4 regions of the Bacillus silvicola genome follow, and region 4 is predicted to be linked to each of the others. Evidence: riboswitches for the same ligand, from Rfam matches in the RefSeq annotation. Region 4 holds a riboswitch; each other region holds the start of a gene.
What was found. A riboswitch is a leader RNA that binds a small molecule or an ion and turns the genes downstream of it on or off. The one in region 4 is predicted to bind S-adenosylmethionine.

Region 1 (7,527 bases), 640 kb from region 4:
TAACCAAGCTTATACGCCTCATATTCGGGACTCGTATAAAAACGAGAAATAATTACTTTCGTCTGTAATTGTACCCGTTCATATAACCATTGTATGTCCCGATCATGCATGCGAATACAACCATTCGACTCCCTGCTCCCAATCGTCCATTCCCGATCTGTTCCATGAATCGCATATTCCTTTTTATCCAGACCTAACCACCTCGTACCGAGAGGATTATTCGGCGCACCCCCAGGTATTTTTTTTCGATGGTATTCTTTATTTTTATACTTAGTTATAATACAAAAATTCCCTTCAGGCGTTGGGGTGCTATCTCTTCCTGTCGTTATCGGAAATGTTCTCGTATAGTTTCCCTCTTCAAAAAAAGACAGCTGATTCGTTTTAAGGTTAACTAATATTAAATGATCTGTATTAGCAAAAACACTAGCTGGTAGGCAGAAAAATAGGATTATGATTAACCATACTTTCTTCATCTAAATCCTCCCTAGCACTAACATAATAATAAAGTGAAACTTTACTCAGTGGAGGTTTTGTCCATCCCCCACTGAGTATTAGCCCGCACCAATCGGGCGTTTACGGGCAGCAGGGCTCCCATCTAACTTCTTTGCTCCAGCCAAATTTTGAGATGGAGTCTTACTGCCCGTAAATAGCGGGATAAATGCAATTAGCTTTACTTTGCTCTTATAAATGAAAACTATCCATTTACAATAACGCCCCCATTTACATGTAGCATCTGCCCTGTTACATATGCCGAATCATTAGACGCCAAATATACATACGCAGGCGCTAATTCATACGGCTGACCAGGTCTTTTCATAGGAACATTGCTCCCGAACTGTGATACTTTTTTCTCATCAAAACTTGATGGAATAAGCGGTGTCCAAATTGGACCTGGTGCAACACCATTTACACGAATCCCTTTTTGTACTAATGATTGAGATAGCGATCTTGTAAATGCGACAATTGCTCCTTTCGTTGCAGAATAATCAATCAACGTTTCATTTCCTTCATATGCAACGATAGATGCTGTGTTTATAATTACATCCCCTTGCTTTAAATGGGATAGCGCTGCTTTTGCAACATGAAAATAAGAAAAAATATTAATACGGAATGTCGTTTCTAACTGTTCCGCTGTAATATACTCTAGTCCTTGCTGCGGATATTGCTGTGCAACGTTATTCACAAGCACATTTAAACTCCCCAGCTGCCGGACGGTCTCTTCCACAATATCTTTACAATGTTGTTCACTACTCAAATCCCCCGGCAGTAATACACAATTCACGCCTTCTTTTTCAACAAGTTTTTTCGTCTCATTTGCATCTTCATCCTCGTCTAAATAAGCAATCGCAATATTTGCTCCTTCTTTTGCAAAAGCGATGGACACAGCTCTCCCAATCCCACTATCTCCCCCTGTAATTAATACATTCTTTCCTTTTAACTTTTCACTTCCTTTATAATTTGGATCTTCAAACTTTGGAAGAGGATTCATTAATGATTCAATACCAGGCTGTTTATGTTGATGTTGCGCTGGCATTGTTAAAAAGTTTTTTTGCTGTGGCATAACTTCCTTCAACTCCTTTCTCCTTATAATGTGCACAATATTAAAAACTACTTACACATGAACAACCGCAATTCCCACTCGTTTTTACGGTTAATATTCAAATTCAAGACATAAAATATGGATTGTTCTAAAGTTTTTATGCAAAACTATTGCAAAAAAGTCAAAAAACGAATATTATATATAACTGTTGTGAAAATTATTCGTAAAAAGAAAGGATGTTTATATGTTTAACCTTTCAAAACATAAAACTTCTATTAAAACTGAAATTATGGCAGGTATTATTACCTTTTTAACAATGGCATATATCATTGTCGTAAACCCTGTCATCCTTGGGGATGCAGGCGTTCCATTTGAACAAGCATTTACAGCTACTATTATCGCCGCTGTTGTCGGAACATTATTTATGGCAATCTTTACAAACTTACCAATCGCAATTGCACCAGGTATGGGATTAAATGCTTACTTCTCTTACTCTGTTGTAAAAGCTCATGAAGGCATGACTTTCGCAATTGCATTCTCTGCTGTATTCGTAGCAGGTATGATTTTAATCTTGTTATCATTCACATCTTTCCGTACGAAATTAATGGAAGTAATTCCCGAAAACTTAAAACATGCACTTACTGCTGGTATCGGTCTTTTTATTGCTTTTATCGGTTTGCGCTTAACAGGAATTGTTACAAAAAATGATGCAAACTTAGTTGGGCTTGGTGATCTTCACTCTGCTCCAGTTCTACTAGCATTAGCTGGCCTTGGAATTACAATTATCCTTATGTCTTTAAATATAAACGGGGCACTATTTATCGGAATGTTATTAACTGGTATTATCGCTTACTTCACAGGGCAATTAACGTTCTCAAACGGCGTTACATCAATGCCTGGATTACCAGAAGGAATTATCGTTTCAAATCCAATTACTGCTGTATCTGATGTAATTAACTACGGATTATACGGCGTTGTGTTCTCATTCTTCCTTGTTACACTATTTGATACAACTGGAACATTACTTGGTGTAGCACAACAAGGTGGATTCATGAAAGATGGAAAGCTTCCAAAAGCAGGACGAGCTCTTCTATCTGACTCATTCTCAGCAACAATTGGAGCTATGTTCGGAACAACACCATCAACAGCTTACATTGAATCATCTGCTGGTGTTGCAGCTGGTGGTCGTACTGGTTTAACAACTGTTACAGTAGCTGTTCTATTTGCATTAGCAGCATTCTTCGGACCGTTAGTGAGCGCTGTTTCTGGCGTTTCAGCTATTACAGCACCATCATTAATTATCGTTGGTAGTCTTATGATGGGTTCAGTTCGTCACATCGATTGGGATACGTTCGATGAAGCATTCCCAGCATTTTTAGTAATCTTAAGCATGCCACTTACATCAAGTATTTCAACAGGTATTGCACTTGGATTTATTTCATACCCACTTATGAAAATGGCAAAAGGACAATTCCGCGCTGTTCACCCACTTGTGTATTTATTCGGAATCTTGTTCGCTTACCAATTAGTTTTCTTACCACATTAAAATCCCTCTTCCTGAGGGATTTTTTTTATAAATACTGTTTGACAACACCATTCATTTGTGAAATAATTCAAAATAGTTAAATATTCGATGTCTTATCAAGAGCAGGTGGAGGGATGAGCCCTACGAAGCCCGGCAACCGACCCATTTATGGGCACGGTGCTAATTCTTACAACACATTGTGTTGAAAGATAAGAGTAATATGATAAGACGTCTTTTCTATATGAAAAGGCGTTTTTTATTTTCACTCCCTCCTCTCTCTTCTTAGTTTAGGAGGGATTTTTTTATGAAAAAATTATGTTCCATCGTACTTATTTTTCTCTTACTTACATTAACCGCTTGTACAAATGAACAAGATGCGATTTCATCACAAAAGCAACAAACTGTGAAAAAGGCGCCTACAACGGTAGAAAATCACTTACAAACAGAAGTTCCAAGCCAAATGAAGAAGCCATTAAAAATCGCATTAATTATGCAAATGTCCATCGGAACTTTTTCCTCTCAATATATTGAGGGCGTCAAAAAACAAGTCGAGCTATTTGGCGGTAGTGTACAAGTCTACAATTCTGATAACGATTTAGCAAAAATGGCTGCAAATTTAGATACTGCTATTAATTCAAAAGTGGATGGTATTTTAATTGATCACGGCCGCTCTGAAGCACTAAAACCTGGAGTAGAAAAAGCGTTACAGGCGAATATTCCCGTAGTTGCGTTTGATAACGATCTACGCTTGCCAGGTGTGACAATTATTGATCAAGATGACTATAGTCTTGCATGGAAATCATTAAAAACGTTAGCGGAAGATTTGAATGGACAAGGAAATATCGCAGTCGTATGGGTTGGCGGATTTGCTCCAATGGAACGTCGCAACGTTATCATTGATGCTTTTTATAAACGTTATCCAAATATAAAAGAAGTTGCACGATTCGGTACTGCTAGTAATAACACACCGCTTGATACACAAACACAAGTAGAAGCTTTATTAAAGAAATATCCGAAAAAAGGAGATTTACAAGCTATTTTCGCTTCATGGGATGAGTTCGCTAAAGGAGCTGTTAAAGCACTTGAACAAGCTGGTCGTACAGATATAAAAGTATATGGCATTGACTTAAGTAATGAAGATTTACAACTCATGCAAAAAGAAAGCTCACCTTGGACTGCTACAGCTGCAACTGATCCAGCTGAAGTAGGTAAAGTTCAAGTACGATTTTTATACAAAAAAATTGCTGGTGAACAAACGCCAGATATTTATTCACTAGAACCTTATTTAGTAAAGAAAAGTAGTTTACCAAAAGAAAATATAACAATGGATCAATTATCAAAACATATAAACGGTTGGGGAGACTCAAAAGATGCATATTCTCCTTGGATGAAAAAATTAGAGAAGGAGAAAAAATGATGACATTCTCTCTTCAAAACATTACACATTCTTATCATGTAGCTACACCTGTTTTAGAAGATGTTTCTATTCATATTCAAAAAGGAAAAGTACACGCTTTACTAGGAATGAATGGTGCGGGAAAAAGTACTTTACTAAAAATAGCAACTGGTGAAATCCAACCAGTTGCTGGCGATATAAAAATTGATAATCAGTCTGTTTCCTTCACTTCACCACGTGATGCAAAAAAGCACGGTATTTCTTTCGTAACACAAGAAGTAGATCATGGACTTATTCCGGGATTATCTGTATTAGAAAATGTACTAATTGATCATTTAGCAATGCAAAATAAAGTACTATTTTCAAAGTCCAAATTAGTTGCACTCGCTAAACAACATTTGCAAATTGTACAAGTAGATTTAAATGTTTCAGAAGATGTTTCAAACTGCTCATTACATGAAAAACAATTACTTCTTATCGCAAGAGCTTTATCTAACAATACAACTTATCTTTTATTAGATGAACCTACTTCTTCTCTTGGACCAAAGGAAGTTGAAACCTTTGGGAAACTATTAAAAGATTTGACATCAAAAGGAATTGGCATCCTCCTAGTTTCTCATCGTTTATCAGAGATTCGAAATTTCGCGGATGATGTAACTGTACTACATAACGGTAAAGTTGCCCTTTCTCAAGCCATTACAACGATTACAGATCAACAAATTGTTGAAGCAATGACTGGAAAACAACTTACACTTCCTATTAATACAGCACCAAAAATCGGGAGCGAGGAAATATTTAAAGTACAAGAGCTTCAATTACACGAAGATCATTCTCCCCTTTCTCTTACAATACGAAAAGGAGAAACTGTTGTGATATACGGATTAATTGGAAGTGGAAAAACAACACTTGCTGAAACTTTATTTGGTGCTCGTCATACTTATCGCGCAAAAATAGATGGTCACAACATAACAATTAAAACACCGCGAGATGCGATTAAAGCGAAAATCGCACTTGTACCAGAAGAAAGAAGAAAACAAGGTGTATTTCTTTCGGAAGATATTATAAGTCACACTAATTTACACCAATCAGGTTGGAGACGAAAACAAACCGAATTAAATAATGCTACTACGGTAATTTCTTCTTTCAGCATTTCACCCAATGACCCAAAAGCCTTTATTCATTCACTTAGCGGTGGAAATCAACAAAAAGTCTCAATTGCAAAATGGAATGGATTCAAACCTAATCTATTTCTTTTGGACGAGCCAACTAAAGGTGTAGACATAGCTGCGAAACAAGACATTTTTCAATTCATTCGCAACATTACAGAAAACGGGAGTTCCGTAATTTATTTCACAGGAGAACAAGATGAAGCACTACATATCGCCGATCGCATTCTTATACTGGCAAACGGAGAATTTGTAGGTGAGTACTTGCCGAATGACCTATCTCCTGAACAGCTTTTACATTTATCTGAAGGGAGCTTTTCCATTGAATCTCGTTCATAAAACTAAAACTAAGAAACTATATTTACCTACTCATCTTTTTTATCAATTTAGTACAGTTGCTATTATTATAGGTGTTACAATTTTTTTCTCTATCGTCAATGATTCTTTTTTAACATACAACAATATTAGTGATATTTTACGCTCTATTTCTATCGTAACGTTACTTGCGATTGGTGTTACCTTTACATTGATTGTAGATGGGTTTGATTTATCAGTCGGCTCTACCGCTAGTTTAGCAACAATTGCCGCTGCTTCTTGTCTCGTTTTATATCGACAAGAACTATTAGTCACACTCCTTGTTCCTATTCTGTGTGGACTATTAGTTGGATTATTAAATGCACTACTCGTTATCCGAATTAAACTACCAGATTTACTAGCTACACTAAGTATCATGTATATCGTGAATGGACTACACTTAACATTTTCAAAAGGATCTTCAATATATGAAGGAATGTCGGGTGCCACAGGACATTTTATTCCATCCTTTTTATTTATCGGTCAAGGTTCCATTTTAGGAATTCCAGTCCCTGTCATTATCATGCTTATCGTCGTTTTAATTGCACATCTATTTTTAGAAAAAACAACGTACGGTCGTTTCTTTTATATGACAGGTGGGAATCGAGAAGCTGCTAGACTAGCCGGTATCCCTACCGATCGTTACCGTGTATACGCTTATATGATTAGCGGTTTACTCGCCTCTGTCGGCGGGATTATTCTATGTAGCCGCGTTGGAACAGGGCAAGTTTCAGCTGGTTCCCCATTATTAATGGATGCAGTTGCAGCTGCCTATATCGGTTATGCAATGTTCGGTGCCAAGAAACCAAATATAGTCGGAACATTCCTCGGCTCGGTATTAATCGGAATTATATTAAATGGCCTCACAATGATGAACGTTCCTTATTATGCACAAGATATCATTAAAGGCAGTATTTTGATTACAGCTTTAGCCTTTTCGTTTATTAAAAAGAAGCGTAAATAAAAAAGTAGCGCATCGAATTCCGATGCTCTACTTTCCTTTTGCAACAATCACACGAACTACTTTTAGCGCAAGCAGTAAGAGCAAGTTTGCTATTGCCGTAACTCCTAAAAATATCGCTATCATCAGTTCTCCCATGCCGTTATTAAATACAAACGTAATAGAAGAAATGAAAGCCAAAATAAACAATATTAACGCTGGTACATATTTAATAAACGGCTTCTCATATGATCTTTTAGAAAGAAAAAACGTCATAAACAACGTCATAATAAAAACAAAATATACGACAAGTAAGAAAATCATACGAAAGCCTCCTCTTCAGCTAAACTACTTAATTATAAAAGCCCCCTCCAAATATAAAGGGAGCTCACAATTTCTAATATCTCTCATCTACCTGTAACTTTTTACTATACTTTTGAATGAAAACGGATGAAACAACCATCATCATTCCTACACTAAACCCAATAAGCTGATCCAGTAGCATCTCACCATGAATGAAGCAGCGAAGTAGAAATACACCACCAAAAATAAGTATCATAGTAAATCCAGCATGTCTAAGCCCCTTATATACATTTTCCATATGTA
Region 2 (7,527 bases), on a different contig from region 4:
TAATCCTTGTTTCGTACCTTCTACAATATAGTTGGCTAGTCGTTCATCAAGCGTAAGCGTTTCTTGTACAATAACATCTTTCTTTTTCGCCACGCGATAAAAGTTTGTAAATTCTTCTAACGTCTCTTTCGTCGTTTCAAATAATAACGCATCCGCAAGACGCTTTTCTTCCTCTGGAATTGACGCATAGCGCTCTAATTTTTCCGTATTAACAATCGCGTAATCTAACCCTGCTTTCGTTGCATGATATAAAAAGACAGAATTTAATACTTCACGTCCAGCTGGTGGTAAACCAAACGATATATTACTCACGCCTAAAATCGTTAAACATTCTGGTAACGCTTCTTTTATAAGACGAATTCCTTCTATCGTCGCTGCTGCTGAACCGATATATTCTTCATCGCCTGTCCCTACAGGAAACACGAGCGCATCAAATATAATATCAGACGGACGTATACCATACTTCTTTGTAAGTAATTCATAGCTTCTTTTCGCAATTTCTATCTTTCGTTCTGCACTAACGGCCATACCATCTTCATCAATTGTTCCGACAACTATAGCAGCACCGTATTTTTGAAGAAGAGGTGTCACTTTCTCAAAACGCTCTTCTCCATCCTCTAAATTAATAGAGTTGATAACAGCTTTTCCTTGAATATAAGTAAGAGCTCTCTCCATCACATTTTCATCTGTTGAATCAATCATAATCGGTACTTTTAACACTTTCGTAACTTCTGCCAAGAAATTTTCCATATCTTCTATTTCATCACGATCAGGGTCCGCCATACAAATATCAATAATGTGAGCATTTTTCTTCACTTGTGCTCTTGCCACTTCAGCGGCCTCTTCAAATTTCCCTTCTGCTACTAATCGTTTAAATTTACGCGATCCAATAACATTCGTTCTTTCACCTACAAATAAAGGTCTCATAGAATCATCATACTGCAATGCCTCTAATCCACTAATTCCATGCCCTTCTCGTTCATGATGTTCACGCGGATTAAGAGTTGCTAGCGCTGCTTTCATTGCTCTTATATGTTCTGGTGTTGTACCACAACAACCACCAATAATGTTAACCCAACCTTCTTCGGCAAATCGCTTTACTTTTTCCGCGAGAGAAGATGGAGATTCATGATAATGTCCATCTTCATCAGGAAGACCTGCATTTGGATAGCAAGAAATATAACACTCCGATAAATTAGATAATGAACGAATATGTTCCCTCATAAATTCCGGACCAGTCGCACAGTTTAATCCAACCGATAACGGCTTCATATGCTCTATCGATAAATAAAAGGCTTCTATCGTTTGACCCGCTAAAGTCGTTCCCATCGGTTCAATCGTTCCAGAAATCATAATAGGAACCGTTTTATTTAGTTCATCAAAAGCTGCTTGAATTCCAATATAAGCAGCTTTCACATTACGCATATCTTGACTCGTCTCCACAAGTAATACATCAATTCCGCCCCTCAATAACCCTCTCGCCTGCCTTGTATAGGCTTCAATCAGTTCCTCAAATGTAACTCCTCCTGTAACACTAATCGCTTTCGTTGTCGGCCCCATCGCACCTGCAACATATACTTCCTTCCCGCTTTCTTTAACAGCTTGCTTCGCCAATAGTGCTGCCTTTTCATTTAGTTCTTCATCTAAATGAGACAACTCATAATCACTTAATACGATATTCGTCGCACCAAATGTATTTGTTTCAATGATGTCAGCTCCAGCTTCAATATAAGCTTTATGAATCTTTAAAATAACATCTGGTCTTGTTTCTACTAAATATTCATTACACCCTTCGTACTCTTCTCCTCCGAAATCTTCCGCAGTTAAGTCCTCTTGCTGTATCATCGTCCCCATTGCACCATCTAATATTAGAATGCTATTTTGTAATCTTTCTTCTATACACTTCATCAATTAATACCCTCTTTCACTTCTTGCTTTTCTCTTACATATTTCACGAGATGTTCTGTAATTTCATATTTTAAAAATGGTGTAATAAGATAAACACCGTTAAAGTATTTCATTGCCGTATCGATTAACTCTTGTGAAATACGAATCCCTTCCTCAATAGCCGACTCTTTCGTTTCGTGCCCATCCATTCTCTCTCGTATTTCTTCAGGAAGAGTAATACCTGGCACCTCAAAATGAAGAAAATCTGCATTCCGCTTACTTACTAAAGGCATAATTCCAATAAAGATAGGTTGTTCCAAATGCTTTGTCGCTTCATACACTTCCTCAATTAACGCTATATCGTAAATTGGCTGAGTTAAGAAATATTCCGCTCCGGCATCTATTTTCCGTTCCATTCGCTTAACCGCTGCTTTTAAATGTCTTACATGCGGATTAAACGCACCGCCGACAGAAAATCTTGTTGCTGGGCCAATTGATTTCCCTAAAATGGAACGCCCGTCGTTCATTTCTTTAATCATTTTAATTAACTCAATAGAGGACAAATCATATACAGAAGTTGCACCTGGGAAATCGCCAACACGCGCTGGATCACCAGTTAAAGCTAGCACTTCCTCCATCCCTAACGCCGATAAACCTAATAAATGAGATTGTAGCCCAATGACGTTATGGTCTCTACACGTTAAATGAGTCAATACTGGAATATCATGCTTCGTTAATAATGCACCCATTGCCATATTAGAAACGCGAGGCGATGCTAGTGAATTATCTGCTAGAGTAATAGCGTCTGCCCCAGCTCTTTTCAATGCTCTTGCCCCTTCAAAAAAACGCTGCGTGTCTAATGTTTTCGGTGGGTCTAGTTCCACTACAACTGTCGTTTGTTTCTTTGCTTTCTCTGCTAGAGTGACGTGAGATTTCGAACGTTTCTCGTGTGTATGAACTACTTTTGGTCTTTGAATCGTGTCCTTTTCTATTACAGGCGTAACATTTAGAGTAGCACGCTTCATACTTTCAATATGTTCTGGAGTAGTACCACAACAACCACCCAATAACCGAATACCTTGCTCAATAAATTTCGGTGTCATCGCTTCGAAATAAGCCGGACTTCCCTCATATACGTAACGTCCCTCCACATAATTCGGGAGACCTGCATTTGGATATGCTGACAAGTAGCCATTTTGAGGAATCGATATCATTTTAAAAGCTTCCGTCATATGAAGTGGTCCTAGTTGGCAGTTCAATCCAACAACATTCGCACCGTAATCTAAAAGCTGTTTTAATATTTCATTTACATCATTTCCATTTTGAGTCGTACCTGCCTCATGTAACGCTAATTGGGCTACAATTGGAATATTCGTTTGTTTTCGTAACACCTTAACAGCATGAAGTAATTCAAATTCATCATAGAAAGTCTCTAATAGCAATCCATCAACCTGTTCTTCTAATAAAGCACCTGCCTGCTCAAGTAACATAAACTCCCTTTCCATATCAGTTGTTGTAACAGCTCCGATATGTTTCATACCACCAATTGTTCCTAAAATTGCATTTCTTTCTGTAACAGATGCTTTCGCAATCTTCACTGCTGCTTTATTAATTTGAACAACTTGATTCTCTAAGCCATACATACGTAATTTCGCTTCATTTGCCCCATACGTATTCGTTTGGATAACATCCGCTCCAGCAGCTACATATTGTTTATGAATCGATATAATTAAGTCCGGATCAGACAAATTCAATTCTTCAAAACTACTTTGTAAACCATGCGAATGTAATAATGTTCCAACTGCACCATCACCTATTACAATTCCTTTTGATAATAAATCTAGTAATTTCACGAATCTCCCTCATTTCTATCAATATAAAAACCCCCTCTTCACTTTGAAGAGGGGGACATAATTATTCCTCCTCTTATTATGCAAAACATTCGTTTTGCAGGTATTAGCACCGTTTCAAACATTTCGTTTGAAGGTTGCCGGGTTTCACAGGGCCTTTCCCTCCACCGCTCTCAATAAGAGTTGTCTTTATTATTTTATTTATGTAGCTAAAAGGAAATGCGTTCCCCTTTTAATAATGTTTGTTAATTTTTTATAAATTTAGCATGCACAAATATAAAAGTCAATGACACTTGCGGGAAAATAAAAATTATTTAAAATAAAGTTGCAATTCAATTAACTTTTGTTGTAAAGTTAAAAACATAATAAAAATTTCATACGAACATTCTTATCTAGAGAGGTAGAGGGACTGGCCCTATGACGCCTCAGCAACCATTAACAATTTGTTAATAAGGTGCTAATTCCAGCAAACTGTTAAAGATTTGACAGATGAGAAGAAGACTCTATTCAATCCGAAAGCCTTCTTCTTAGAAGGCTTTTTTTATTTTATATTCAACTACTCGTTCAATTTAAAAAGGAGGAATTTTCACATGTCAACTATCGAAACAAAACTAGCACAAATCGGAAATCGTAGCGAAACCACAACAGGAACTGTTAATCCACCCGTTTATTTCTCAACCGCTTATCGTCACGAAGGACTTGGTAAATCTACCGGCTTTGACTATTCACGAACTGGAAATCCAACTCGTGGTCTTTTAGAACAGGCAATCGCAGACTTAGAATATGGCGAACAAGGTTATGCCTGTAGCTCAGGAATGGCCGCTGTTCTCCTCGTCCTTTCACTATTTCGTTCCGGAGACGAACTTATTGTGTCTGAAGATTTATACGGGGGCACTTATCGATTATTTTCTGAGCATGAAAAAAAATGGAATGTTCGATGTAGATACGTAAATACACAATCTATTAAACAAATTGAGAAAGCTATCACAACTGAAACGAAGGCTATTTTCATAGAAACGCCGACTAATCCATTAATGCAAGTTACTGATATTGCCACTGTCGCAAGTGTAACGAAAAGACACGGACTACTTCTTATTGTAGATAACACATTCTACACTCCTTATATACAGCAACCATTAACAGAAGGTGCCGATATCGTACTTCACAGTGCAACGAAGTATTTAGGCGGGCATAACGATGTACTAAGCGGACTTGTCGTGGCAAAAGGAAAAGAACTTTGTGAAGAAATTGCTCATTATCATAATGCCTCCGGTGCTGTCTTAAGCCCATTTGACTCATGGCTATTAATTCGTGGTATGAAAACTTTAGCGCTTCGCATGAGACAACATGAAGAAAATGCGAAAGCCATTGTTGCTTATTTAAATGATGAAGACGGTGTGACAGATGTATTTTATCCAGGAAGAGGCGGTATGATTTCGTTTCGCCTTCAAGATGAAACATGGATTAATCCATTCTTACAATCTTTATCCTTAATCACATTTGCTGAAAGTCTTGGTGGTGTAGAGAGTTTAATGACTTATCCAGCAACGCAAACGCATGCTGATATTCCTGAAGAAATCAGAACGGCAAACGGTGTATGTAATCGCCTTCTTCGGTTCTCCGTCGGCATTGAAAATAGTAACGATTTAATTCAAGACTTAAAGCAAGCCATTAAACTTGTAAAAGAAGGTGTAAGAATATGAGTTATTCTATCGATACACTCTTACTACACAACCAGTATAAACATGATACTCAAACAGGAGCTGTTAACGTTCCCATTTATAACACATCAACATTTCACCAGTTTGATGTAGATACTTTTGGCAAATACGACTATAGCCGATCTGGAAATCCAACTCGTGAAGCTCTGGAAGATATCATTGCTTTATTAGAAGACGGAACAAAGGGGTTCGCCTTTGCATCAGGCATTGCAGCGATTTCTACTGCTTTTCTACTGCTTTCACAAGGCGATCACGTACTCATTTCAGAAGACGTATACGGAGGTACTTACCGGATTATAACTGAAGTTCTCTCTCGTTACGGTGTTTCACATACATTTGTTGATATGACCAATTTAGAAGCAATAAAACAAAATATCAAATCGAATACGAAGCTCTTTTATGTAGAAACACCATCTAACCCACTTTTAAAAGTAACAGATATTCGCGAGGTTTCTAAACTCGCAAAATCTATTGGTGCTCTTACATTTGTTGATAATACATTTTTGACACCACTATTCCAGAAGCCGCTTGATCTTGGCGCCGATGTCGTTCTTCATAGCGCCACAAAATTTATTGCTGGTCATAGTGATGTTACTGCCGGATTAGCAGTCGTAAAAGATGCTGAACTCGCTCAAAAACTTGGATTTTTACAAAATGCATTTGGCGCTATTTTAGGTCCTCAAGATTGTTCTCTCGTACTTCGCGGCCTAAAAACATTGCATGTACGTCTTGAGCACTCAGCTGCAGGTGCCAATAAAATTGCACATTATTTACAAGAGCACTCTAAAGTCCAAAATGTCTATTATCCTGGATTACAATCACATCTTGGCTATGATATTCAACAATCTCAAGCAACATCAGCTGGGGCTGTCCTATCTTTCACTTTACAATCAGAAGATGCACTCCGCCAATTTTTATCGAAAGTTAAACTACCCGTTTTTGCGGTTAGTCTAGGGGCTGTTGAATCTATTCTTTCCTATCCCGCAAAAATGTCACATGCAGCTTTATCACAGGAGGCACGTGACGAAAGAGGCATTTCTAATTCATTGCTTCGCTTATCTGTCGGTCTTGAAAATGTTAACGATCTAATATCCGATTTTGAAAATGCTCTTTCTTACGTAGAAGAACCTGTAAATGCATAGAGAAAAAAGAAGATATGAAATTAAGTTATCATATCTTCTTTTTATGCTGTCTAGCATATTCATTTTAATGTTTTTTCTTTTTGTATAGTTCATTAAAAAATAAAAGTATATCATCTATTTCCAAGTAATGGATTTATTGATATATTAAGAAATAAAAAGGGGTAAAAATAATGGATACTTGTGCAGATATTTTAATCGTTATCGATTTACAAAATGGGGTATGTTATAGCGGAGAACATTTATTTGATTTACAAAATTTACTTACAAAAGTAAATAAAAGAATTTCTTCATATAGAAAATCAAATAAACCAATCCTTTTTGTCCAACATTGCGATGATGATTTAGTACCCGAAAAAGAACTTTGGGCTATTCATACCGATCTAGATGTTCAAGAACAAGATTTTTTTGTAAGTAAAACACATGCCAATTCATTTTATAAAACAAACTTAAAAGAGATTTTAGATCAATTATCTGTACATCGTATTGAATTTTGTGGTGCCCAAACAGAGTACTGTATGGATGCTACAATTAAATTTGCCCACGGACTGAGATACGAAAATTTCATGGTACAGAAAACAACCTCTACGTTAAACAATCCATTTATGTCCGCAAAAGAGACAATTGATTTTTATGAGAATATATGGAATCACAGATTTTTAACGTTGATAAAAGATGAGCTCTAGAATAAATGACTCATAACTTGATCATTCTAAGATTTATCAGCTACACTCAAATATTTAATCATCACCATAAGGAAGCTGATTATAATCAGCTTCTTTTAACCTGTTTTATATTCTATATATATCATTATAATTCCTTTGTCATATTATTTTAAAAATTTCGTATATTCATTTGAAAGAATAAGAAAATCATGATAAAATTGTGTTACAAATATATCTATATCTTTCAATTTTTAAAACGCATCAA
Region 3 (7,527 bases), on a different contig from region 4:
AATGAGTATATAAAACTTGTACTTTTATAATGTATAATACATATGGGATTGAAATTCAGGATAACGGGGCATGTATTATGAACTTTGTTTACATTAATCAAAATGTTTTAAATAATCTTCTATATATTTTAAGTAGTATATTTGTTTTTTATTTTATTTATGATAGTGGATACTTTAGGAAGAAATATAAGAAATTGCTTATCATTCTTTGTACGAGCATCCCACTAATTTTATGTATGCGGTACCCCATCTATATGGATGAAAATTGTATTCACGATTTAAGACAAATCCCCTTTTTAATTGGTACACTTTATGGTGGATTTCCTGTCGGTATTGCATTACTCATGATTTTATTAATAACACGTTTTATGTTTTATGGTTTTAGCCTGTTAACAATCATTGTGTATGGAATGATGTTAATAATTACAGTATTCGCATCATCAAAATTTAATACATACAATAGAAAAATGAAAGTAGCTTCATCCATATTTTTAACTTTTTTCCTTGCATTGTTTACAACAGTAATTGTTTTAACTCTATCGGATTTTGAAGTGAATAATTTGTACATTATTTATTTCATTCTATTACCAACTATTTTAATATTATTTATGGTCTATTTTAATGAAGTTTTAAAAGATGCAATATGCATGCGATCAAAATTAATAAAAGTTGAAAAAATGGAGATTGTCAGTCAACTCGCTGCAAGTATTTCACATGAAGTACGGAACCCTTTGACGGTTGTAAAAGGATTTACACAACTTTTAAAAACACCCAATATAACTCAACAATCCAGAGATGAATATATTGAACATATACTTGAAGAGTTAAATCGTGCACAGGCAATTATTGATGATTACTTAACTTTTGCCAAACCTGCTTCAGAAAAACTAGATCGTATTTCAGTTGAGCACGAGTTACATCGAGTTATTAAAATGATATTGCCTTTATGTAATATGAATAATATTAATATTACACAAGAGTTCTCTGAGGGAATAATTATTGGTAATACACAGCACTTCCATCAATGTTTTTTAAATTTAATAAAAAACAGTATAGAAGCAATGCCAAGTGGCGGTAATCTAATTATATCTGCAACTGTTAATAATAATAAGGTCATAATACGGATTCAAGATAGTGGAATTGGAATGTCGCAAGAGCAAATTAACCGATTTGGCGAACCATATTTTAGTACAAAAACGAAAGGTACTGGTTTAGGAACAATGGTTGCTGTAAAAATTATCGAAACGATGCGAGGCACATTGAAAATCCGAAGTGTTATAAATAAAGGAACTACTTTAACAATCACATTACCTAAATGTAGTAATGAGGAGATTTCGTATAATAAATGAAAAAGGAGCTATTAAGCTCCTTTTTCATTTATTACGATACAAAAAGTACCTACTATGTTTTTTAAGTTTACATTTTGTAGAGACTAATTAGAAATTAGTATCCTCAGCCCCAACAGCTGCATCCAACAATTATTAATAAAATAAATAACACAACTAATAAAGCGAAACCTCCACCAAAACCACAAGAACCACCGAAACTCATGTTTTTTCCTCCTTTTGGTTTGAAAACTAATAGGTAGTTGATTTTTTTAACTGGTTCGTATTATACAGTATGTGTATCTCCCATTTTTGAGCATGTCTTCATAAAAATTAGTAAAAGCACTTTATTGAGAGTGCTTTAAAATGGGTACCAGAAACTTTGGAATACATTCAGCTTTAAGTAAATTGCAATAACCAAAATGATAATACCAACAAAAAGTGTGATGTAATCCTCCTTTTGTGCGTTCTTTGCATAGTACCACGTTCGTTTATCCTTTTTTCCAAAACCTCTTAAATCCATTGCATTTGAAACAGTATCAATCCTTTCTAATGAATGAATAATAAGTGGCCAAAAAATTAAAACACGGTTTTTCATACGAATCCACAAGCTCGCTTCTCCTTTTTCAAAAGGTACGCCTCTTGCTTCCTGTGCGTGTCTAATGATTATATATTCAGATTGAATGCTTGGTATATAACGCAGTGCAATATTTATTGCATATGTAATTTTATAAGGAACAGCAAATTTATTTAAGCTGCTCACAAATTCACTTGGATGAGTTGTATAAATAAAGAGAAGTGTAAATGGTAATAACGTAAAATATTTCAATGAAAGTGTAGCTGCATAAAATAAAGTTTCATATGTAATTGTTGCATAACCTATATAAAAAAAAGAGGTATACGATCCCGTTAATTCCGATCCATGGGTGGGCGTAATAAAAAGAATCATAACGGAATTTAATAAACTAAATGTAAATATAACGCTGAAAATAACTATTATTTTACGCAATTGAATTTTTGCAATTAAGAGGCCGATACATCCAACAATAAATAAAATTAGCAATATACGAAAATCAAAAAATAAAAAAGTAAGTGTCATACAAAATATAAATATAGATAATTTAATTGCACCATCCATACGATAAAAATACGTATTATGCATATTCCTCCCTCCTATTAGCCTCAATATAGAGTTTCACAAATGTTTCTGGAGTTGGAATTCCGCTTAATTTAGCTAGTTTTATTAATGAAATCTCCCGTAGATTAGCTCTTTGTAACATTTCTTGATCCCCTAAAACAGCAGATACAGTATTGTCCGCAATAATTTTCCCTTCATGCAGAACTACCGCTCGATCTGCATATTCTAAAGCAAGATTCATATCGTGTGTGATAATAATAAAGGATATGCCCCTTCCAGCCAATTTTCTAATAAACGACATAAACTGTTTGTAATGGTAATAATCTTGTCCAGCTGTCGGTTCATCTAATACAATAATTTTTGGGTTTGTTATAAGTACAGATGCAATAGTAAGCCTCTTTTTTTGTCCATAGCTTAATGCCTGAATTGGCCAGTTACGAAATGGATATAATCCACAAATTCTTAAAGCTTTTTCGACTCTTGTCTCAATCTCATCTTTAGAAACCTTTTTTAATTTTAATGAATATGAAACCTCTTCTAAAACAGTAGGCTGTGTAATCATTTGATTTGGATTTTGCATAACGTAAGAAATAACTTCCCCGCGTTTACGAATAGACCAAGAATTAATATTTTCTCCATCGAATGTTATTCTCCCATTCTTTGTTTTATTTATTCCTATAAGAGTATGAGCTAATGTCGATTTCCCTGCTCCATTATGACCCAATAACGCTACTATTTCTCCCTCTCCTATTGAAAGGTTGATATCTTCTAAGGCTGTATGTTTGTTATTGTACGTAAATGATAAATTTTCTATCTTGCATAAAGCTTTTTTAATATATTTATTTTTTGATGAAACTTGCTTCTGCATCCAGTTTTTTAATAGGCTATGAACGCCTGCATTACGAAGATTTTCAATTGGAAATACCCTAACATTATTACTGTCAAAATTTAATTTCTTTAGCGCCTCTATATAAATAGGTTCTCTTAGTCCGATATTTGGTAATATATTAGAATTTAAAATACTATCCGGTGAACCAATGGCAATAACTTCTCCCTCGTCTATTAAAATAATTTTATCTAAATCAAGGTTTAAAATTTCTTCTATTCGATGTTCAATAATTACAATTGTTTTATTATATTTCTCATGTATATTTTTAATAAGTTCTATTGTATTCAAACTACATGCAGGATCCAAATTAGCTAACGGTTCATCAAATAATAATATATCTGTATTTGTCGTTAGCAGACCTGCAAGAGAGACTGTCTGTTTTTGGCCTCCTGATAATTCATGTGGACTTTGTGTATGAAAGTCCTGCATGCTTACCTTGTTTAAAGAATCCGTAACAATCTTTCTCATTTCTATTTGATTTACACAATCGTTTTCTAATGCAAATGCTACATCCTCTTCGACAGTAAGACCTATAAATTGTGAATCTTGATCTTGTAATATTGTCCCTACGTGTTTACTCTGTTCAAAAACACTACCTTTTCTCGGGTCCTTTCCAGCTATTAAAATGTTACCGGTACTTATCCCTTCGTAAGAAAATGGGATTAGCCCATTTATACAATGCGCTAATGTTGACTTACCTGAACCACTTCGTCCAGCGATAAGTACCTTTTCCCCAGGATATATTTGAAATGTAATATTTTTTAAAGTAGGCTGCATGGCATGCCTATATTGAAAGGTAAATTGTTCAAAAGAAATAATTGGTTGCATGTATTCATCCCTACTTTTCAATTTTTAAATGTGTATGTTTCTTATTTGATTTCGCTAATCCGATCGTGATTGGTAAGCCAAGAACTAAAAATACGATAACGTCTGCAATTGTTGCGCCTAGTACTTGTATAACTATTTTGTCAAACGGTTCTCCCATCCCAATAATATCGAATGCTCCAGCAAATATAATAGCAATGACAATACCAATTAACCCTGCAATTGCAAAATAAGAAATATCACGGTTATTATACGTTCCATGTTTTACACTAAAACCAACTCTTTTTTGTATGAGTCCCATTGCAAAACCAATAATACCTGAACTAATAACCCATCCCCACCAAATACCCCAACCAGCGATCGTATCTGTAACGGTATGACCGATGAGTCCTATTAAAAGTCCTGCTACCGGGCCAAATAACGCTCCAAAAACTGTTAAAATAGCCAATGCGGGTTTAATAAATGTATTCGGTGCGATAGAAAATCCCCAAAGCCCTAATACCCCGTATAAAGCTGCTCCAATTCCAATAGCTACTACTAGCTTTGTCGTTAATTTGTTCATTACAATTCCCCTCTCGTATTATTCAACTTTTAATACTCTATATTTCTTTTGAAAATAAATTATGCATCGACACTTCCTTTCTATACAACAAAAAATGACCTCTTAAATAAGAGGTCATTTTCTTTCACGTACAAGAATCCCCTTATCTTTCAAAAGACACATAATGTCCTCTGCGGAATTAGCACCTTCCTATGTAATTACATAGGGGTTGCTGAGGCTTCATAGGGCCGTTCCCTCTACCTCTCTGGATAAGTATTAATTTGTAATTCGTATTATGGCACTAAGAAAGATAAATTTCAACACTTTTCTAATTATTTTTATTTTTTATTAAATAGTGCATTCAAATCATTGTATTCTTATCGGAATTATGAAATAATAAATTCAAAATTGTTACAGGGGGGAATGTATGATGAAAGTAATTGGTTTAATTGGTGGGTTAAGCTGGGAATCTACATCACTATACTATAAACATATTAATACTCTAACACTCTCTCAATACGATCAAAATGCGAAGCTAGTTTTATATAGTATGGATTTTGGAGAAGTAACTACTTTATTACAAAACCATCAATATGAAGAAGTGAAAAACAAATTAGTCACAGTTGCTAAAAAGGTTGAAAAGTCCGGGGCGGAATGTTTACTAATGTGTTCAAATACGGTCCATTTATTTGCTGAGGAAGTAGAACAAGCAATATCAATCCCACTTCTTCATATCGGTGATGTAAGTGCTAAAGAAATGGTAGAACAGAATATAAAACGTATCGGACTATTAGGAACAAAACAAACGATGGAACAAGATTTCTATACATCAAGACTAGCAAAATATAACATTGAGACAATTATCCCAAATGACGAAGAAAGAACTTTTATCCATCACGTCATATTAAACGAATTAAGTAGAGGCATTATTTCAGGAACTTCAAGAGAGAAACTAATACAAATTACCAATTCATTAATTCAAAACGGTGCGGAAGGTATATTACTAGGCTGTACTGAAATACCATTGCTTATTTCCCAAAATGACCTTACTGTTCCTGTTTTTGATACTGCTTTTTTACATGCAAATACTGCTGTACAATTTGCTGGATAATAATATAAAAGCATAAAGGTAGATCCTCTATGCTTTTATATTGTCCGAACTATTTATTTAAAAGAGCATCAATAACTGCAATGGCTCTTTTGGAACCGCCACACTCTAAAAAACTTTCATTCAGTTTTCGAATGCCATGTTTATACTTTTTATTTGAAAGAACATCTGTTACCGCCTCTTTTAAAGTTTGCACATTAACATGCTCTTTCAATAATCTATGTGCTGCCTCAAGCTCAGTTAATCTTTGCGCTATCATAGGTTGATCTTTATCATGTGGTATTATCACAAATGGGACATTGTAATAAATTGCATCGTGCACACTATTCATTCCACCATGTGTAATAAAAACATCTGCTTCACTTAATATTTCTGATTGAGGTACGTAAGGGGCTATAATAAAGTTGTCTGGTGCTTGCTTAATTTTTGAAATATCATTTCTATCACCGATCGCCATTACTACAATCCCTTCGAAATTTGAAAAAGCATCAATACAAGTATTAAAAAATGGTTCGAGCCCTTCAAGAAGTGTTCCCATTGAAATATAAATAACTTTCTTTTTTGAAAGCAATTCAAGTGGAAACTTTGCATTTGTTTTGCGCTTTATAATACTCGGTCCAATAAAAACATTGTTTTCTCCGAACGAATCGCTATTAGGTTGAAAATAACGACTTGTATACACGAGACTAATATCTCCCTTATTATGCATAAATTGAAGATTATTTTTGGGCTTTACTCCAAATTCATGTTCCATTTGATACAGTAACTTTTCAGAGAGTTCATCGGGTTGGAATTGTATTTCTGCATTTGGATGAAAAGGCAAGGTTTCCAATAATTCTGGTGGAATTAAAAATATAGGAGAGGAAACTATGCCTGGAACTTGTAAATATTCCTTTACTAACTCTCCGGCACCAAATATATCATAAACTACGAAATCAAAATTTATGCTTTTACATAATTCTTTCGTAATTTCTAATATATATAAAGAAGTTTGAACATGTACATGAAAGAAAGATTTTAATCCATATGAAGTTTCATTATCAATAGAAATCTCCTTTAATAAATCCGGATGAGTATGTACAATAGCCCCCAAAACTTCAAGCCTTTCCTTAAAGTTTTCCGTTGTAATATAGTGTACGTTATCTCCTCTTTCAGTAAAGGCCTTTACTAAACTTAATGTAGGATTTACATGTCCCTCTGCAGGAAAATTAATTATTAAAATATTCAACACGTATTTCTCACTCCTTACAATTCAATGTTCTTATTAATCGTACTGTTATTATTACAAGCAATCTTCCTCTAATAGTCCCAATATGCTTACTACTTTAGGTTGATAAATAATTATCAGTCATCGGAAAAGGCATCTACATAAGTAGATGCCTAACTGTGATAAGGAGTGTTCTGTGAGGTTAGGATAAGCTTTTCTGCTTGTCCTATGCTATCAATATATGAATTATTTTATAAAACGTGAATAGTTAATAGAATTATTTTAACCATTTTATTTGATCAAATGGATAATATACCATTTTCACTTTACCTATTACATGTGACTCATCGATAAGTCCAAGTGTATTCCTACTATCTTTACTATGATTTCGATTATCACCTAATACAAATAATTTATGCGAGGGAACTTTCATTTCTCTAAAGTTTGAAAAATGATTTGATACTTGTGACATATCTAACTGTATATACAACTCA
Region 4 (7,527 bases):
ACTTTACAGACTTTACCTCTCCGAAAGAAGGAGTAGATTCTGCTCTCGGTTACTCATTAGTTGATGCACGTACAGGAAAGTTGTATTACTATAACGGAAAAGAAGTGAAGGGAATTATGGACGGTTCGGCTGCTACAGAAGTAGTAGATAATTCCTTTAAGAGAGAGAAATGGCATGGAACAATGCCAGTTATTTATAACGTATACGGTAAACCTTCTTGGATTGTACCAGTTATTGATGACGGCGGATTAGTACGTGCTCATACTGTTATATATGCTTCTAATGCAAAAGTGTTTGCGTCAGGTTCGACGCAAAAAGAAGCACTTGAGAACTATAAAAATGCGCTAAGCGGAAGTGGTGATTCATTTAGACCGACTTCAAATGGGAAAGAAGCGCAAAAAGAAGGTACTGTACAACGTGTGTATAAAGAAAAATCAGGTGAAAATACGATTGTGTACGTACTATTAGAAAACGAGCAAAAAGTATTTATGGTACCGGCGAAGAAATTCCCATATGCAATGTTTACAGAAGTAGGAGATCCAATTCAAATCACATATTTAGACACAGGAGAAATGATGGCATCTGTATCTAAATTTACAAATAGTAATTTGAAAAAGTAAAGCGATAGAGATTCTATCGCTTTTTTTACATTATTAAACAGGAAAATACGGTATACTTGACGTATATTTATGTTGTAACTATAATTGTTACGATTCGATATTTATATGAAAGGGTGAATAGAAAAAGTGAATGGAGTTAATCACGAAGTATATAAACCTGTAAAGACAAACAGGTTATGGATGATTCTTGTATTAGGGACACTTACGGCAATTGGGCCATTATCGATTGATATGTATTTGCCTTCTTTACCAAAATTAACGGATGATTTACAAACTGGAGCATCCCTCGCACAGCTTACATTGACAGCTTGTTTACTTGGGCTTTCAGTGGGACAATTATTTGTTGGTTCAATTAGTGATATTTACGGAAGACGCAAACCTCTTATTATCGCTCTTATTATTTATGTTGCTTCTTCTTTACTTTGTGCTGTTGCACCATCGATTTGGAGTTTAGTGCTTTTACGTTTCTTACAAGGTGCTTCAGGATCTGCTGGTATCGTTATATCACGTGCAATGGTACGTGATATGTATTCTGGTTCTGAAATGACAAAGTTTTTCTCACTGCTTATGTTAGTAAACGGAGCAGCGCCTATTTTGGCACCGATTATCGGGGGACAATTATTACAGTTCACATCATGGCGCGGCGTTTTTATCGTTCTTGGAGCAATTAGTGTATTCATGCTAATATCAGCTACTTTCGTATTACGTGAAACATTGCCCCCTGAAGAAAGAGAGACGGGTGGATTATCAGGAACGCTTGCAACATACGGAAAGCTTCTGAAAGATCGTTTATTTATGGGGTATGCATTGTCGCAAGGATTAGTAACAGCTGCAATGTTTGCTTATATTTCTGGTTCACCGTTCGTGTTGCAAAATATATACGGGGCATCACCACAACAGTTTAGTTTGTTCTTTGCAATTAACGGTATCGGTATTATTATTGCTAGCCAAGTTACTGGCCGATTAGCGGGGAAAGTTAATGAGAAGACTTTATTTGTTTCCGGTATTATTATTGCGGCTGTTGGCGGCCTATCGTTACTACTTACAATTGTATTAGGAATAGGGTTAATCGGTGTTTTATGCTCGCTATTCCTTGTTGTATCAAGTGTTGGGGTTGTATCAACAACTGGCTTCTCATTAGCGATGAGAAATCAAAAACAGGCTGCAGGAACAGCATCAGCTTTACTAGGATTATTACAGTTCATCTCAGGAGCACTTGTAGCGCCGCTAGTAGGTATTGGTGGAAGCAATACCGCACTTCCTATGGGTGTTGTTATAGCTCTTTGTGAAATTGGTGCTGTGTTATGTTATTTATTCATGGCAAAAAGAAGTGAAAAGCAGTTTGAACTGCAACAAAAACAAAATTTAGAGGCTTAACAAAAAAGAGCTGATTCAAACATTTCTTTGAATCAGCTCTTTTTTTCATTTCTTTGAAATAACCCATGCAAAAGTTACTTGCATAAAGTGACGATACTGTGACAAAAATGTGGGTATATATATTAAGGAATCATCTTAAGTACAAAATTTAGGATGTTCTCGGTATAATAAAACAAGTGGAGATAAAAGAAACTATAATTAGAAGTAGCTGTAGATAAAAGGAGAATTAAAGATGAAGAAGGTTTTGGGTATTGCTGTAATGGGAGGTATGCTCCTTCTAGCAGGATGTAATGGGAATAAAGAAGCGAAAGAACCGAAAGAAAAGGTGGAGCAATCTACTGAACAGACAGAAGATATGAAAGTGTATCAAGAGGTACATGAAAAGTATGATGCAAAAATGAACAAAGAAATTAATAAAGCGTTACAGTTATTTGAAGTGGCAAAAGAAAAGGGCGGTAAGGAAATAACTAATGCTAAATATAAGGAAGACGTGAAACAGGTAACAACGGGCATGTTAGAAGATATTGATCATATGCGTAAAGAAATTCGTGTTCCGAAGTCGAAAGAACAGGAACATGAATTATATGTTGGTTTCTTAAATGAATCAGAACAATCAATGAAAAAATTGCAGAAGTTAGCAGAAGAAGAAGACTCCTCGTTGATTCGTGATATAGAAATTAATTTTGCAACAGCATCGACATACTATAAACGTTTTCAAACAGAGGCCCAAAAATAACCTTGCGCATGCGCAAGGTTATTTTTTCTTCTTACCATCTCCATCTTCATCCTCGGATACTAATACTTTCTGTTCTTCGTGAAATTCTGAAATTGTTTGTCCAGTAATATTATCGAATGGAGTATAAAAAGAAGTGATACGTTTTTTCTTAATGAAGAGTTTGTAGAAGCCGATGATGACGAGTATGACGATTGTTAATGGCAATCCTATGCTGGCTAGAAGTAAGGGATCCATCGTATAACTCCTTTAAAGTAATTAATTTTATTATAAGTTAAAATAGTGATTTTAAGAAATAACGCCATTAAAAACTGATTTTTCTAAATATATCCAATTTGATTGACTTTTCTTTTTTTCAGAATTATAATTCGAAATATACAATTTGAACCAAATAATAATATAGCAATTTACTTATCCAGAGAGGTAGAGGGACTGGCCCTATGACACCTCAGCAGCGGGTTCTGTAAGATGAACACCGTGCTAATTCCAGCAAGCAAGTCTTGAAAGATAAGTGATGGGCCTTTGTTTATTAAGCCTTGATCTTATTTTTTAAGATCAAGGCTTTTTGTATTTTAAGAAGAGAAAAGGGAGTAATGGGAAAGATACGTCAATAAAACAAAGTAAATTTATGAGTTTAGGGGGTTATCAGAGTGTATGTTGTTAAAAAACTATCAGTTATGGTTTTCACATTATGGGTTATTACGACAGTGACATTTTTAATTATGCATATTATTCCGGGAGATCCATTTTCATCAGATGCGAAAATCTTTCCTGAAGAAGTGATACAAAATATGAGGGCGAAGTATCATCTTGATGAACCGTTATGGAATCAATATGTTGCTTATTTAGACGGTGTAGTTCATTTTGACTTTGGTGAATCCGTTCAATCGACGGGGCAAGGCGTATCAGAGATTATAACGACAGGATTTGGTCCATCAGCAATTATTGGTCTACAAGCACTTGTTATTTCATTGTTAGTCGGGATTGCCGCAGGCACATTTGCCGCGCTATATCATGGGAAAGTGATTGATTATAGTGTGAGCTTGCTTGCGATTCTCGGTATTTCTATTCCTAGTTTTATTTTAGCGCCACTATTTATACAAGTATTCGCCATCCAATTTGAATTACTACCAGTGGCGTCCTGGGGAACCTTCGAGCATACTGTATTACCTTCCTTCGCATTAGCGCTCGGGCCAATCGCGGTTATTACAAGATTTGTTCGCTCTAATATGATTGAAGTGTTGCAGAGTGATTATATTAAGCTAGCGAGAGCGAAAGGTATACCAATTAAGAAAATCATTATAAGACATGCTCTTAGAAATGCAATTGTTCCGGTACTTACATTTGTTGGCCCATTAATGGCTGGACTTTTAACAGGAACTTTCGTGATTGAAAAAATCTTTTCAATTCCTGGTCTAGGAAAATATTTTGTAGATAGTATTTTTAACCGAGATTATCCGGTAATTATGGGAACAACCATCTTCTATAGTGCGCTATTAATTATGTGTATCTTTATTACAGATATCATTCATCGTATTGTTGATCCACGTATTCGTTCTATTACGTAAGGAGGGGAATATTTAAATGGGGGCTTATGAAATTAATGACCAGTTATTAACGAATGAAGAGAAAAAAGAATTAACGATAAATAAAGATCAGCAAACAATTAGCCGAAAAAAGGAAGTGTTTCGCAAGTTTATATCAAATCCTATAGCAGTTTTAGGGGCTGTGACGTTATTACTAATTATTATTTTCTCGCTTATTGGCGAAAGTTTAACGTCATTTACTGCAAGTGAACAAGTAAAAGAAGCAACTAATTTACCGCCTAGTAGCGAGCATTGGTTCGGAACGGACGATTTAGGGAGAGATATTTGGGCGCGTACTTGGGCTGGTGGGAAAATTTCACTAACAGTTGGATTGGTAGCAGCAGCTCTTGATATAGGGCTCGGTGTACTTATCGGAGGGTTTAGTGGATATGTGAGAGGGCGTAATCGTCTTGGAACGTTAATTGATGAGTGGATTATAAGAGGAATTGAAGTGTTATACGGTATCCCATACTTATTAATTGTTATTTTACTATTAATCGTTATGAAACCAGGACTTTTTACAATTATAATTGCCCTTGCGTTAACGGGATGGATTGGCATGGCACGTCTCATTAGAGCGCAAGTCTTGTCTTTAAAACAAAGAGAATTTGTTATCGCAGCAGAGCGATTAGGTACACCTCATATGAAAATTATATATGGGCATTTAATTCCAAACTTAACAGGGATTATTATCGTAAATTTATCATTTACCATTCCAGCAGCTATTTTCTCAGAATCATTTTTAAGCTTTATCGGACTTGGAGTACAATCACCAGCGGCAAGCTGGGGCACGATGACCAACGATGCACTTGGGACGTTACTAAGCGGAGAATGGTGGCAACTATTCTTCCCGGCAATCATGATTGCACTCATCATGTTCGCATTTAATGCAATTGGTGATGGTTTACAAGATGCGATTGATCCGAAAATCGTAAAACGTAATCGAAAGGAGAAAAAACATGGCGCAAATCTTATCTTTAGAAAACGTAACGTTGGCCGTTGAAAAAGAGAATAGTAGGCAAGCAATTGTGAAGCATGTTTCCTTTTCTATTAACGAAGGTGAAATAGTTGCACTTGTAGGAGAAAGTGGCTCAGGAAAAAGTGTTACAGCACAATCAATTATCGGGTTAAATCAAGAATCAATTCATATTGATGATGGAAATGTATCTTTCCAATCAAAGGAATTAACTAATTTACAGGAATCAGAATGGAATCAAATTCGCGGGAAAGATATTTCTTTTATCTTTCAAGATCCGCTTTCATCTTTAAATCCGACGATGAAGGTCGGAAGGCAAATTACAGAAGTAATTTTGCAGCATGAAAAGAAATCGAAGAAAGAAGCAAAAGAAATTGCAATTAACTTACTAAATGATTTAGGCATACATGAAGCAGAGAAACGCTTTGAACAATACCCGTATCAATTAAGTGGTGGTATGAGGCAACGTATTTGTTTGGCCATTGCGTTTGCTTGCCATCCGAAACTTGTAATTGCAGATGAACCTACAACAGCGTTAGATGTAACGATTCAGAAACAAATTATGGGGCTATTAAAAGAGCGAAAAGAAAAACAAAATACGAGCATTTTACTCATTACACATGACTTAGCACTTGTACGTGAAGTAGCTGATCGAGTAGTTGTGATGTACGGGGGACGTGTTGTTGAAAAAGGAATGATACAGGAGGTAATAGGTTCTCCTAAACATCCATATACGAAAAGCTTATTACAAGCAATTCCGAATATGGATGATTCCGAAAAAGTATTACGTGCTATAGAAGGAACGACACCTTCCATTGAAACATTAAATAGCTTTGGCTGTCCTTTTGTAAATCGTTGCCCAGTAGCGATAAAAGAATGTATTCATCGTTTCCCAGAGAGAACGACATATTCTGGGGAGCATAGTTCACATTGTTGGCAACACATTCTAGAGCACAATAAAGCGAAATCAAAAGAGAAGGTGAATGCCTCATGACGACAGATTTAATTACTGTAAAGCAAGTAATGAAAACGTATGGAAGTAAAAATAAAGAAATCGCAGCGTTAAAAGATATAACACTCTCTATCCCAAAAGGAACAACGCTTGGCATTATTGGAGAAAGTGGTTCTGGAAAGACGACACTTGGTAAGCTCATAGCTGGGATCGAGCGTCCAACGTCTGGTGAAATTGATTATAACGGTCAAGTTGTTCACAAGCTGAAGTCAGCTCATAAGCGGGATTTCTTGCAGAAAGTACAGTTCATTTTTCAAGATTCCACAGCTGCATTAAATCCGCGCTGGAAAGTACGCGATATTGTAACAGAAGGCTATATTTCATTCGGTTTAGGCGATAAAGGACTGAAAGATAAGGTCGCAGGTGATGCACTAGAGCGTGTTGGATTAGATAGACGATATATTGATCGCTATCCACACGAATTTAGCGGAGGACAACGTCAACGTATTGCTATTGCAAGAGCACTATTATGTGAGCCAGAAGTTTTAATCCTTGATGAACCAATTTCAGCATTAGATGTTTCACTGCAAATACAAATTGTACATCTGCTGCAAAAGATTCAAAAGGAGCAAGGCTATACATATTTATTTATCGCACATGATTTACCGATGGTTCACTATTTATGTGAAAAAGTGGCTGTCCTATATAAAGGAGAACTTGTTGAATTTGGAAATACGGATGAAGTATTCCGTGATCCACGACATTCTTATACAAAAACATTATTAGCATCAACACCAAAAATTTCAGGTTAAAGGAGAATGTAGGATGAAGAAGTTTTTACTGTTTGTCATTATGACTGTTTTAGCAATTACTTCTGTTGCTTGCGGTAAGAAAGAGACGCAAAAAGCGAGTGCTGGTAAAGGTGAAGGAGATCGATTAGTAACGAATATTAGTAGTGATCCGTATACGCTTGATTCCGCTATTGCGACAGATACTACTTCGAGATATGTAATTGGGAATTTATTTTCAAGTCTATATACTGAGGATAACAATGGGAAAATCCATAATGAGTTAGCGGATAAAGAAGAAGTAAATGCTGATGGGACTGAATATACAATTCATTTAAAGAAAGATATTAAATGGTCAGATGGTTCTCCTGTTACAGCAAATGATTTTGAGTTTGCATGGAAGCGATTATTAAATCCGAAAACGGGTTCTATGAATGCGACAGAAATGTATTTTATTAAAGGTGCAGAGGCATATAATACTGGAAAAGGTGAAGA

Region 1: another riboswitch for S-adenosylmethionine. It lies ahead of ACP6L7_RS24135 (sugar ABC transporter substrate-binding protein); the one in region 4 lies ahead of ACP6L7_RS27390 (ABC transporter permease).
Region 2: another riboswitch for S-adenosylmethionine. It lies ahead of ACP6L7_RS18145 (bifunctional homocysteine S-methyltransferase/methylenetetrahydrofolate reductase); the one in region 4 lies ahead of ACP6L7_RS27390 (ABC transporter permease).
Region 3: another riboswitch for S-adenosylmethionine. It lies ahead of ACP6L7_RS08925 (ECF-type riboflavin transporter substrate-binding protein); the one in region 4 lies ahead of ACP6L7_RS27390 (ABC transporter permease).

What each region holds. Positions count from the first base shown of each region.
Region 1 is NZ_JBNGVC010000013.1:381,224-388,750, forward strand. Features, by position in the region: gene ACP6L7_RS24120 (L,D-transpeptidase) at 1-473, opposite strand, end outside; gene ACP6L7_RS24125 (SDR family oxidoreductase) at 695-1,561, opposite strand; gene ACP6L7_RS24130 (NCS2 family permease) at 1,785-3,086, shown strand; SAM riboswitch class I at 3,176-3,281, shown strand; gene ACP6L7_RS24135 (sugar ABC transporter substrate-binding protein) at 3,370-4,482, shown strand; gene ACP6L7_RS24140 (sugar ABC transporter ATP-binding protein) at 4,479-5,966, shown strand; gene ACP6L7_RS24145 (ABC transporter permease) at 5,950-6,945, shown strand; gene ACP6L7_RS24150 (sugar ABC transporter ATPase) at 6,973-7,245, opposite strand; gene ACP6L7_RS24155 (hypothetical protein) at 7,319-7,522, opposite strand.
Region 2 is NZ_JBNGVC010000012.1:1,189,738-1,197,264, forward strand. Features, by position in the region: gene metH (methionine synthase) at 1-1,908, opposite strand, end outside; gene ACP6L7_RS18145 (bifunctional homocysteine S-methyltransferase/methylenetetrahydrofolate reductase) at 1,908-3,740, opposite strand; SAM riboswitch class I at 3,811-3,920, opposite strand; SAM riboswitch class I at 4,123-4,233, shown strand; gene metI (cystathionine gamma-synthase/O-acetylhomoserine thiolyase) at 4,328-5,440, shown strand; gene metC (cystathionine beta-lyase) at 5,437-6,600, shown strand; gene ACP6L7_RS18160 (cysteine hydrolase family protein) at 6,771-7,283, shown strand.
Region 3 is NZ_JBNGVC010000002.1:354,068-361,594, reverse strand. Features, by position in the region: gene ACP6L7_RS08945 (sensor histidine kinase) at 30-1,349, shown strand; gene ACP6L7_RS08940 (YjcZ family sporulation protein) at 1,453-1,551, opposite strand; gene ACP6L7_RS08935 (energy-coupling factor transporter transmembrane component T family protein) at 1,687-2,487, opposite strand; gene ACP6L7_RS08930 (ABC transporter ATP-binding protein) at 2,480-4,180, opposite strand; gene ACP6L7_RS08925 (ECF-type riboflavin transporter substrate-binding protein) at 4,191-4,739, opposite strand; SAM riboswitch class I at 4,879-4,994, opposite strand; gene ACP6L7_RS08920 (aspartate/glutamate racemase family protein) at 5,146-5,829, shown strand; gene ACP6L7_RS08915 (macrolide family glycosyltransferase) at 5,879-7,057, opposite strand; gene lepB (signal peptidase I) at 7,311-7,527, opposite strand, start outside.
Region 4 is NZ_JBNGVC010000013.1:1,026,028-1,033,554, reverse strand. Features, by position in the region: gene ACP6L7_RS27410 (DUF3981 domain-containing protein) at 1-620, shown strand, start outside; gene ACP6L7_RS27405 (multidrug effflux MFS transporter) at 738-1,997, shown strand; gene ACP6L7_RS27400 (hypothetical protein) at 2,230-2,733, shown strand; gene ACP6L7_RS27395 (DUF3951 domain-containing protein) at 2,752-2,967, opposite strand; SAM riboswitch class I at 3,139-3,244, shown strand; gene ACP6L7_RS27390 (ABC transporter permease) at 3,381-4,298, shown strand; gene ACP6L7_RS27385 (ABC transporter permease) at 4,315-5,319, shown strand; gene ACP6L7_RS27380 (ABC transporter ATP-binding protein) at 5,276-6,286, shown strand; gene ACP6L7_RS27375 (ABC transporter ATP-binding protein) at 6,283-7,056, shown strand; gene ACP6L7_RS27370 (peptide ABC transporter substrate-binding protein) at 7,070-7,527, shown strand, end outside.